One region of the Bradyrhizobium sp. SZCCHNRI1029 genome, then DNA from elsewhere that is predicted to be linked to it. Evidence: riboswitches for the same ligand, from Rfam matches in the RefSeq annotation. Region 1 holds a riboswitch; the other holds the start of a gene.
What was found. Region 1 has a riboswitch for ZMP and ZTP ahead of purH (bifunctional phosphoribosylaminoimidazolecarboxamide formyltransferase/IMP cyclohydrolase). Riboswitches for the same ligand answer to the same signal wherever they lie in the genome.
Positions count from the first base shown of each region.

Region 2: linked by a shared signal. The riboswitch ahead of folB (dihydroneopterin aldolase) and the one ahead of purH (bifunctional phosphoribosylaminoimidazolecarboxamide formyltransferase/IMP cyclohydrolase) in region 1 are both predicted to bind ZMP and ZTP.

Region 1 covers NZ_JAUEUK010000011.1:148,609-153,163, forward strand. The annotation lists gene QW861_RS27705 (RsmB/NOP family class I SAM-dependent RNA methyltransferase) at 1-122, shown strand, start outside; gene QW861_RS27710 (heparinase II/III family protein) at 372-2,087, shown strand; ZMP/ZTP riboswitch at 2,261-2,341, shown strand; gene purH (bifunctional phosphoribosylaminoimidazolecarboxamide formyltransferase/IMP cyclohydrolase) at 2,365-3,957, shown strand; gene QW861_RS27720 (MFS transporter) at 4,088-4,555, opposite strand, start outside.
Region 2 covers NZ_JAUEUK010000014.1:119,972-124,526, reverse strand. The annotation lists gene QW861_RS30505 (tripartite tricarboxylate transporter substrate-binding protein) at 1-76, shown strand, start outside; gene QW861_RS30500 (SecDF P1 head subdomain-containing protein) at 333-725, shown strand; gene QW861_RS30495 (class I SAM-dependent methyltransferase) at 1,091-1,870, shown strand; ZMP/ZTP riboswitch at 2,865-2,944, shown strand; gene folB (dihydroneopterin aldolase) at 2,983-3,384, shown strand; gene QW861_RS30485 (GNAT family N-acetyltransferase) at 3,439-3,945, shown strand; gene QW861_RS30480 (alpha/beta hydrolase) at 4,148-4,555, shown strand, end outside.

The DNA of each region.
Region 1 (4,555 bases):
TGGCCGAGCTGGTCACTCCGGCCGGCGACCTGCGCACGCTGCCCTGCCATTTGCCGCACCAGGACCCCCGGCTCGGCGGTCTCGATGGTTTTTATGCGGCGAGACTGGAGCGGCGGCCGTGAGCGTGTCATCGTGCGCCGTGCGCCGTGCGCCGGCCCTGCGTCGGTCGGGCTTTAAGGGCGTCGGCGTTGCGTTAGTCCGTTAAATCCTGATTTTGCACCAGATTCTGGTCCCGCGATGGTGCTGCACCGGGGCCAAAAATGGTGTATCGGCGGCAGTTGCGATCTATGAAGGATGCGCAACCGAATCCCCCTCTGAATCCAAGGCTTGGCGTGTCCGCCGCTCAACGCAGACGCATATCGACGCTGGTGATGGGCCGCTTTGCGCGCAGCCTGATGTCCAACGTCAGCGGTGTATCGGTATCCGTGTCCGGGTTGTGGCCCGGTCGCGCCGACCGACTCATCATTGCGCCGCATGACCTGCGCACGTCGGACGCGACGCGGGCGGCCGAGATCTACGCCGGCCGCTTCGTCTTCGCCGGCAAGATCGTGACCTGCCATGGCCGCTCGATCTTCGACCTGGAGCCGCCGTCGGAGGACTGGGAGGTGGCCCTGCTCGGCTTCGGCTGGCTGCGACATCTGCGCGCAGCCGACACCGCGCTGACCCGCGCCAATGCCCGTGCTCTGGTCGACGACTGGATCACTAACCAGATCGGCCGCCATCCGCTGAGCCGGCGCGCCGACGTGCTGGCGCGGCGGGTGATCTCGCTGCTGTCGCAGGCGCCGCTGGTGCTGGCCGATTCCGACGGCAAGTTCTATCGCCGCTATCTGCGCGGGCTGACCCGCGAGATCCGCTATCTGCGCTATTCGACGATCGACATCCCGGATGGCGCGCCGCGGCTGCAGGTGCTGATCGCACTGTGTTACGCCGCGCTGTGCCTCGCCAACCAGGCCAAGCACATCCGCAGCGCGACCCGGAAACTCTCCGACGAGTTGCAGCGGCAGATCCTGCCCGATGGCGGCCACGTCTCGCGCAATCCGGGCGCGCTGATCGAATTGCTGATCGACCTGCTGCCGCTGCGGCAGACGTTTGCGGCCCGCAACATCGCCCCGCCGCCGGCGCTGCTCAACGCCATCGACCGCATGATGCCGATGCTGCGCTTCTTCCGCCACGGCGACGGCAACATGGCGCTGTTCAATGGCATGGGCGGCACCCCGTCCGACCTGCTGGCGACCCTGCTCGCCTACGACGACACCCACGGCACGCCGATGGCGAGCATGCCGCATTCCGGTTTCCAGCGGCTCGATGCCGGACCGATGACGGTGATCGTCGATACCGGTCCGCCGCCGCCACCGCATCTGAGCCATGAGGCCCATGCCGGTTGCCTCGCCTTCGAGATGTCCTCCGGACCGTGCCGCATCGTGATCAATTGCGGCATGCCGTCGACCGGCCGCGATAATTGGCGCGCTTTTGCGCGCAGCACGGTGGCACATTCAACGCTGACCTACCACAACACCTCGTCCTGCACCTTCGTCGAGATGTCGGCGATGAAGCGCCTGCTGCACGGCGCGCCGATCGTATCGGGTCCGACGCGGGTCGAGAACTTCCGCGAGATCGTGCCCGACGGCACCGTGCTGTCGACCTCGCACAACGGCTACGCGGCGAAATTCGGCCTGATCCATCGTCGCGTGCTGGTGGCGGCCGAGGACGGCTCGCGGCTCGACGGCGAGGACACCGTGACGCCGGCGCAGGGCGCGCGGCTTCGCGGCGGCGGATCGGACTACGCGCTGCGCTTCCACCTGCACCCGGCCGTCAAGGCCAGCCGGCTCAGCGACGGCCGCGGCGCCATGCTGGTGCTGCCCAATCGCGAGGTCTGGACGTTCGAGACGTTCGACGATCGCGTCGACCTCGAGGACAGCGTGTTTCTCGCCGGCAATGACGGTCCGCGCCGCACCACGCAACTGGTGATCCGGCAGGACGCGCAGCAGGCCCCGTCGATCCGCTGGAGCTTCGTCCGCTCGTCGACGTCCCCGACCGAGACCAACGGGCGCCGCAACGGGCGGAGAGAGCCTGAGCTGCCGCTGTAACACCCTGGCTCTCGCTTCTCAGATCATCTCACATCACCGTCCGTCGAGACGTCCGCCTTCGGCGGGCCCTCGGAACGCGGCCGACGTTCGGGCGGCTCATCGTGAGACGTGCGGCCAAGGTGATCGTTCGATCGCCCACCCGTTGTCGCGGGCGGCAAAAGCTGATATGAGGCCCGCTCTCGCGCGACTGGCGACTTTGGATGGAGCACCATCGGGGAGCGCGGGATTTGACGCCGTGCGCCTGGGCATTTTGAACTCCTGCACAAGGACTCTGCCCATGACCAATCAGCTTCGTCGCGTTCACCGTGCCCTGCTTTCCGTATCCGACAAGACCGGCCTGGTCGACTTCGCCCGCTCGCTCGCCGCGCGCGGCATCGAGCTGGTCTCGACCGGCGGCACCGCCAAGGCGATTGCCGATGCCGGCCTCAAGGTGAAGGACGTCTCCGACCTCACCGGCTTTCCCGAGATGATGGACGGCCGCGTCAAGACGCTGCATCCGAAGGTGCATGGCGGACTGCTCGCGATCCGCGGCAATGATGAGCATGCCGAGGCGATGAAGACCCATGGCATCGCGCCGATCGATCTGCTCGTCGTCAATCTCTACCCGTTCGAGGCCACGGTCGAACGCGGCGCCCCGTTCAACGACTGCATCGAGAACATCGACATCGGCGGCCCGGCGATGATCCGCGCGGCGTCGAAGAACCACGAGGACGTCGCCGTCGTCGTCGACGTCAACGACTATCACGCCGTGCTGGACGACCTGGCGCGGCATGAGGGTTCGACCACGCTGCTGCTGCGCCGCCGGCTTGCCGCCAAGGCCTATGCGCGCACCGCCGCCTATGATGCCGCGATCTCCAACTGGTTCGCCGCCACCATCCAGAACGACGCGCCCGATTACCGCGCCTTCGGTGGCAAGCTGATCCAGTCGCTGCGCTATGGCGAGAACCCGCACCAGCACGCCGCGTTCTACGCGCTGCCCGGCCGCCGTCCCGGCGTCGCCACCGCGCGCCAGCTGCAAGGCAAGGAGCTGTCCTACAACAACATCAACGACACCGACGCGGCCTATGAGTGCATCGCCGAGTTCGACCCGGCGCGCACCGCCGCCTGTGTCATCGTCAAGCACGCCAATCCCTGCGGTGTCGCCGAAGGGCCCGATCTCGTCACCGCCTACCAGAAGGCGCTGGCCTGTGACTCGACCTCGGCGTTCGGCGGGATCATCGCGATGAACCGCAAGCTCGATGCCGCCACGGCGCACGCGATCACCGGCATCTTCACCGAGGTGATCATCGCGCCCGACGCGACCGAGGAGGCGATCGCGGTGATCGCAGCGCGCAAGAAGCTGCGGCTGCTGCTCGCCGGCGCCCTGCCCGATCCGCGCGAAGCCGGCCTCACCGCCAAGACCGTGGCCGGCGGCCTGCTGGTGCAGAGCCGCGACAATGCTGTCGTCGATGACATGGAGCTGAAGGTGGTGACCAAGCGCGCCCCCACCGAAGCCGAGCTGCGCGACCTGCGCTTCGCCTTCCGCGTCGCCAAGCATGTCAAGTCGAACACCATCGTCTACGCCAAGGAGTCGGCGACAGTCGGCATCGGCGCGGGACAGATGAGCCGGGTCGATTCGGCGCGCATCGCCGCGCGCAAGGCGCTGGATGCGGCCAGCGCGCTCAAGCTCGCCGAGCCGCTGACCAAGGGATCGGTGGTCGCCTCCGACGCGTTCTTTCCGTTCGCCGACGGCATGCTCGCCTGCATCGAGGCCGGCGCCACCGCGGTCATTCAGCCCGGCGGCTCCGTGAAGGACGACGAGGTCATCAAGGCGGCCGACGAGCACGGCATCGCCATGGTGCTGACCGGCGTGCGGCACTTCCGGCACTGATTGCGCCCACAATCTCCGCCGTCATTCCGGGATGCGCCGCAAGGCGCAGGCCCGGAATCCATAACCACGATCGTGAGTATGGATTCCGGGCTCGCCCTGCGGGCGCCCCGGAATGACGGCGGAGCAAGTTTCAGGCGCCCTGCCCCGCACGACCACCTGCATTCACCCGCGCCAGCAACACTAGCCCCACCGCAAAGAACAGCACCAGCACGGCCATGCCCGCCTTCTGGCTCGCGGTGGCCGCGGTGATGATGCCTATCAGCAGCGGGCCGATGAACGACGTCACCTTGCCGGTGAGCGCGAACAGGCCGAAATACTGCGCCACGCGCTCCTTCGGCACCATGCGGATCAGCAGCGAGCGCGAGGCCGCCTGCAGCGGCGCGCCGCAGGCGCCGATGACGCAGCCGAGCAAGAGATAGGCGCGCTCCGGCAGCGAGGCGAACAGCGGGCCGCCCGGCACGGCCGGCGTAACCGAAATGAACAGAACCGAATCACGGCTCACCATGAGAATCGCGATGATCGCGAGCAGCAGCAGCGTCATGCTGCCGGCGATCACACGCTTCGGCCCGAGAAAGTCATCCAGCTTGCCGCCGAGCCA
Region 2 (4,555 bases), on a different contig from region 1:
GGTCAAGTTCAGGGAACTTGGCGTCGACCTGTTCGATGTAGGTCCGGAGAACATCGTGAAACTCTTGAAGCGATAGACGATCGCGGCAGCGGCCTCAGCACGCTGACACTGGCGCGATTGCGCGCAGGCCACCGAGCCTTCCGGACGGAATAAGGAGCCCGCTTTGGGTCAAAAGCGGCCTTCCAGCCATGCGACGGCTTACTTTCGTTTGCCCTCCGAGAGCGGACATCGCCGGCGGTAACCGGAAGTTCAGAGATGGGCCAGTAGGCGACGTGAGTGCTCTCGTCTACAATGACGCAGGCGTCCGATCTGGTGGACCTTGGAGCTGGGCAATGAAGTCGCTGAGATGCCGATCACTACTGATTGCGGTCACCACGTTTGTGTTGATTTCGGGATGCGCGGCGGATGAACTCGTGGTTGTGCTCAGCAGTGCAAAAGCAGGTCACGATGAGCGAACAGGAAGGCCGATCCTGAACTTGATCTTCGCGGAGACGTCCAAGGAAACGCTGCGTATTCTTGGCAACAGCAATCTTGGTCAGCCGCTTGAGCTTCGTCTTGCGGGACGGACGCTTCTGACCCCGGTTATTCGAGAGCCCATGGGAGGCGGGACCTGGCAGATCAGTGATCGCGATTGGACGGATCAAGAAGTGATCGATCTGGCTAAACAACTCAACAATGCCCCGAAAGGGGAACTTGAAGTCCGGACGATGCAGCCACGGAAGTAGTCCGCTTCGGGTCAGAATGCGAAAATCCGACCTGAGCAATTCTGGTCCGTTGACCACCCCAGAGCGGACCTCAACGCGGCGGCTCGCCACTTCGCTGATGGGGAAGAGGCAGCCGTCGATGCACCCCACCCGGAAGGTCGGCTATGGGCGAATTACGGACGTGACCGAGCCGCCCAACCGTGCCGTGAATGGCCTGGAGCCTGCCGACTTGCGGCGCTGCATCAAGTCGGCAACTATCGCAGGTACACCGGCCGTGACGCTAGCTCGTTCGGGAAAGCAGCTCGTGACCCGAAGCAGAAATCGGCGGTTGGACAGATGGATCGCGCCTGAGGCATATGACCCAAATATCGGAAGGGGAGCGAATGATGGAACAGCGCTTTACGTTCGATCAGGTAGCGAGCGTATACAGGGCCTCACGCCCGGACTATCCAGAGGCGCTTATTGACGATGTTCTGTCGTACGCAGAGCTAAGGCCAACCGATAACATTCTCGAAGTCGGCTGCGGAACGGGTCAGGCGACAAAGGGCTTCGCGCCACGTGGCTTTCCTATCGTTGCCATTGATCCTGGACCAGAAATGGTGCGCGCTGCACGCGAGACTTTGGCGAATTTTGCTAACGTGAAATTGGGCGTGGCTACATTTGAAGCGTGGCCAGCTAACAACTCAGTGTTCCAGCTGATCATAGCCGCACAGTCGTGGCACTGGGTATCCCCGGAGGTTCGGTTCGTAAAGGCCGCACAATTGCTTTCGGCTCACGGATCACTAGCCGTCTTCGGGCATGTTCCTGTACGGCTGCCCACGCATTTACTCGAACAGTTTAAACAGATATCGCTGCGTCTCACGGGTCGGTGGGGGCCGCCGGCCGAAGCTTGGTACCTGCCGAATGGTCCATTCAAGGGCTGGTTTGACGAGTCACGATTGTTTGGACCCGTCGAGCATAATTGCTATCCATGGAAGTGGCAGCACACGGCATCGAGCTATACGAATTTTCTAGCAACCCGGTCAGATATTCGGATGCTCGCGCCAGCGACGCGCGAAGACCTGCTTGGTGAAGTCGAAAAAGTAATCGAACATCAAGGAGGCAACTTCGACATCGACTATGAAACCCACCTTTACATTGCCCGCCGTGCGAATCGTGACAAATAGGAGATCTTTGGTTTCGACCGCTTTCGCTTGTACTACCGACTCTGACCCATGCCAGACTATCTGACAGCAACGAGGTTAGGATTCTTGAATGTTCGACGCCTTGACCACTGTCGCGCTCACGACATGCGTTCCATCTAGTTCGCGCACGATCCGTTCATCCGTATGAACGACACCGAGATTGAACTCGCGATTTGAAGTAACGAGCGTCATTTTGCTTCCGACGATGACCAAGACTGCCACATCGTTCACTTCCCCAGCCTCTGCCCATTGGCCAATCTGAGTGCGATAGGGCTCCTTGCGCCAAGCGTTTGGGAACCCAGGGTCGCACCTAACCTCTAAGCCATCCTCTGAAGTTGTGAGGACGATCTTCGATTTGACCGGTTTCCACTGCGGCCCCAATCTATCGTCGACTAGCCACAGGCAATTGAAGTTCTGACACTCCGCTGGTCGTTCTATATAACGCTTACAGCCACTTCCAATTTTGCACTGCTGGCACCAAGACCCTGCGGGCTTCTCCAGCTCCTCGATTGCCATCACCTTGCAACAGAGGGTGCAATCTCCGCATTCTCTCGCAGAGTTCGATGCTGCGGCCATGACTCTATTCCGTCTGTTCTAACCAGAATGTCGAGCGGTAGCACGGCTGTTTCGCGGATGCGAAGGTCGGCTTATGGCCCTTGGCTGCCGACTTGCGGCACTGCGACAAGTCGGCAGTTATCTGGGATACACCGGCCATGGCGCGAACCCATTTCGGAAGGACAGCCCATGGCCCGGCATAGAAAGCTGTCAAGGCCGTGCCATGTCGGTTATTCGAGGTTGTACAGAAGAGATTTGCTCGGCATGAGAATCTCAGTCTTTGACCCGTTGCTGACATTGGCAGTTAGAGTGAAGCGGGTTCTTCCTATTCGACAGTCGCCGGAAGATATGCTCACCGCCGGCATCATACTTTCCATCGGCATTAGAGTATTGATTTTAGCATTTTTGGCTGCTACGGACTGCTCATTCGCGCGACTGGCGACATCGGATGGAGCACCATCGGGAAGCGCGGAAGAACAGCCGCTCGCCTGGGCAATTGGGAATTATCCCCAATCGAAACGCTTCTTTCGGAGCTGCCCATGCTGACATCGATTAAGATCTCCGGTCTTCAGACCTACGGCTACCACGGCCTCTTCGAGGAAGAGCGAGCACTCGGACAAAAGTTCAACTTCGACATTTTCGCGATGCTGCAGGAGGTGCGCTCCCACCTCAGCGATGATCTCGGTTCGTCTATCAGATATGACGCCGTCGTGGACGAGGTGGTTCGGAGTGCAGCATCAGGCAAGTTTCAGACGCTTGAAGCTCTCGGCGAGACGATCGCCACGAATCTACTGCGGCGCTTTATGGCGATGGAAAGCGTGACAGTTGCGGTCGCAAAATCGAGTCCACCGATTCCGCACTCGATAGAACAGGTCGGCGTTCAGGTGACCCTGAGCCGTGCTGAGCTTCTGCAGGGACTGAACGACATCGCTGGCGCCTGACACTCTCCCAGTCCGCCTCACCCGCCAAAAACGGAGATGAAAGGAGGAAAGGTCTTGGATTGGATCATTCGGCCGTTCCGAGCAGCGGACGCCTCGGGAGCTAGGCGGCTCATCGAAGCTGTGTGGCATGAACATTTTGACCAGCATGATGATCCTTTTGTCCGAAACTTCATCTACTCGCGCCTATCGGATGTCGACCATGCGGAAAAGTTTTACGGGGATCGCGCGATCTTCGTGTGTGCGATTGCCCGAGATGCTGTAGTCGGCACCGGTGCGATAAAGCGGGTTGACGATCAATCATGCGAAATGACGCGCATGTTCGTCGCGCCGAGCTATCGAGGTCGAGGGGTTGGACGCGCGATCGCGGGCGAGTTGATCGGGTTTGCACGGAGGACGGGCTACGATCTTATCAGGCTGTCGACCAATAACGCATTGGTGGCCTCGCATCGTCTGTACGAAACGCTTGGTTTTCAGCCTGTATTGCCCTGGGAGCCAGGCAGCGAGGCGCACTCGCGCCACTTTGTTCTCTGGCTATCAGGCCACAACTATTGCGACGTCTAGCTCGCGTCTGAAATAGGCTACTAAGCTGGCTCAAACTAAGCCCGCTCCTGGCGCAGAACGGGCCTGCGGTTTGGCGCTCGCAACGCCTGCTATTTGGGTGCAGCAGGACGCTGGTAACCGTGGAAGGACAAGGCCGCTTTTGAGCGGTTGCTGAGTTATCCTAACAGCTAGATGATCGACGAGCGGTTTGACTGGAGCAGTTATGAAAGCTTTCTGGGCGAGCACAGCCGCTGCGAACATTCTCTATCACGATCTTCCGGGCAGCGGATCGCCCGTGGTGTTTATCCACGGGCTGGGCTGCGCTTCTTCCTGCGACTATTTAGGTATGGTCTTCGGAACTGTTTTCACCGGTCGGCGTGCCATCTTGGTGGACTTATTAGGCTCAGGCTTCAGTGAGCGTCCTGTTGAATTTAGCTGCTCCGTTGATGCCCATGCACATTCTGTTGCTGAGCTTGTTCAATATGTTTGCCCTAGTTCGATATGCATTTTTGGCAATAGCATGGGTGGCGCCGTCGCCATCGCGCTGGCCACCATTCTCGGACCGCGGGTCGAAAAGCTCGTGCTGAGTGAACCCAATCTGGATCCAGGCGGCGGTCCCTTCAGTAGGAAA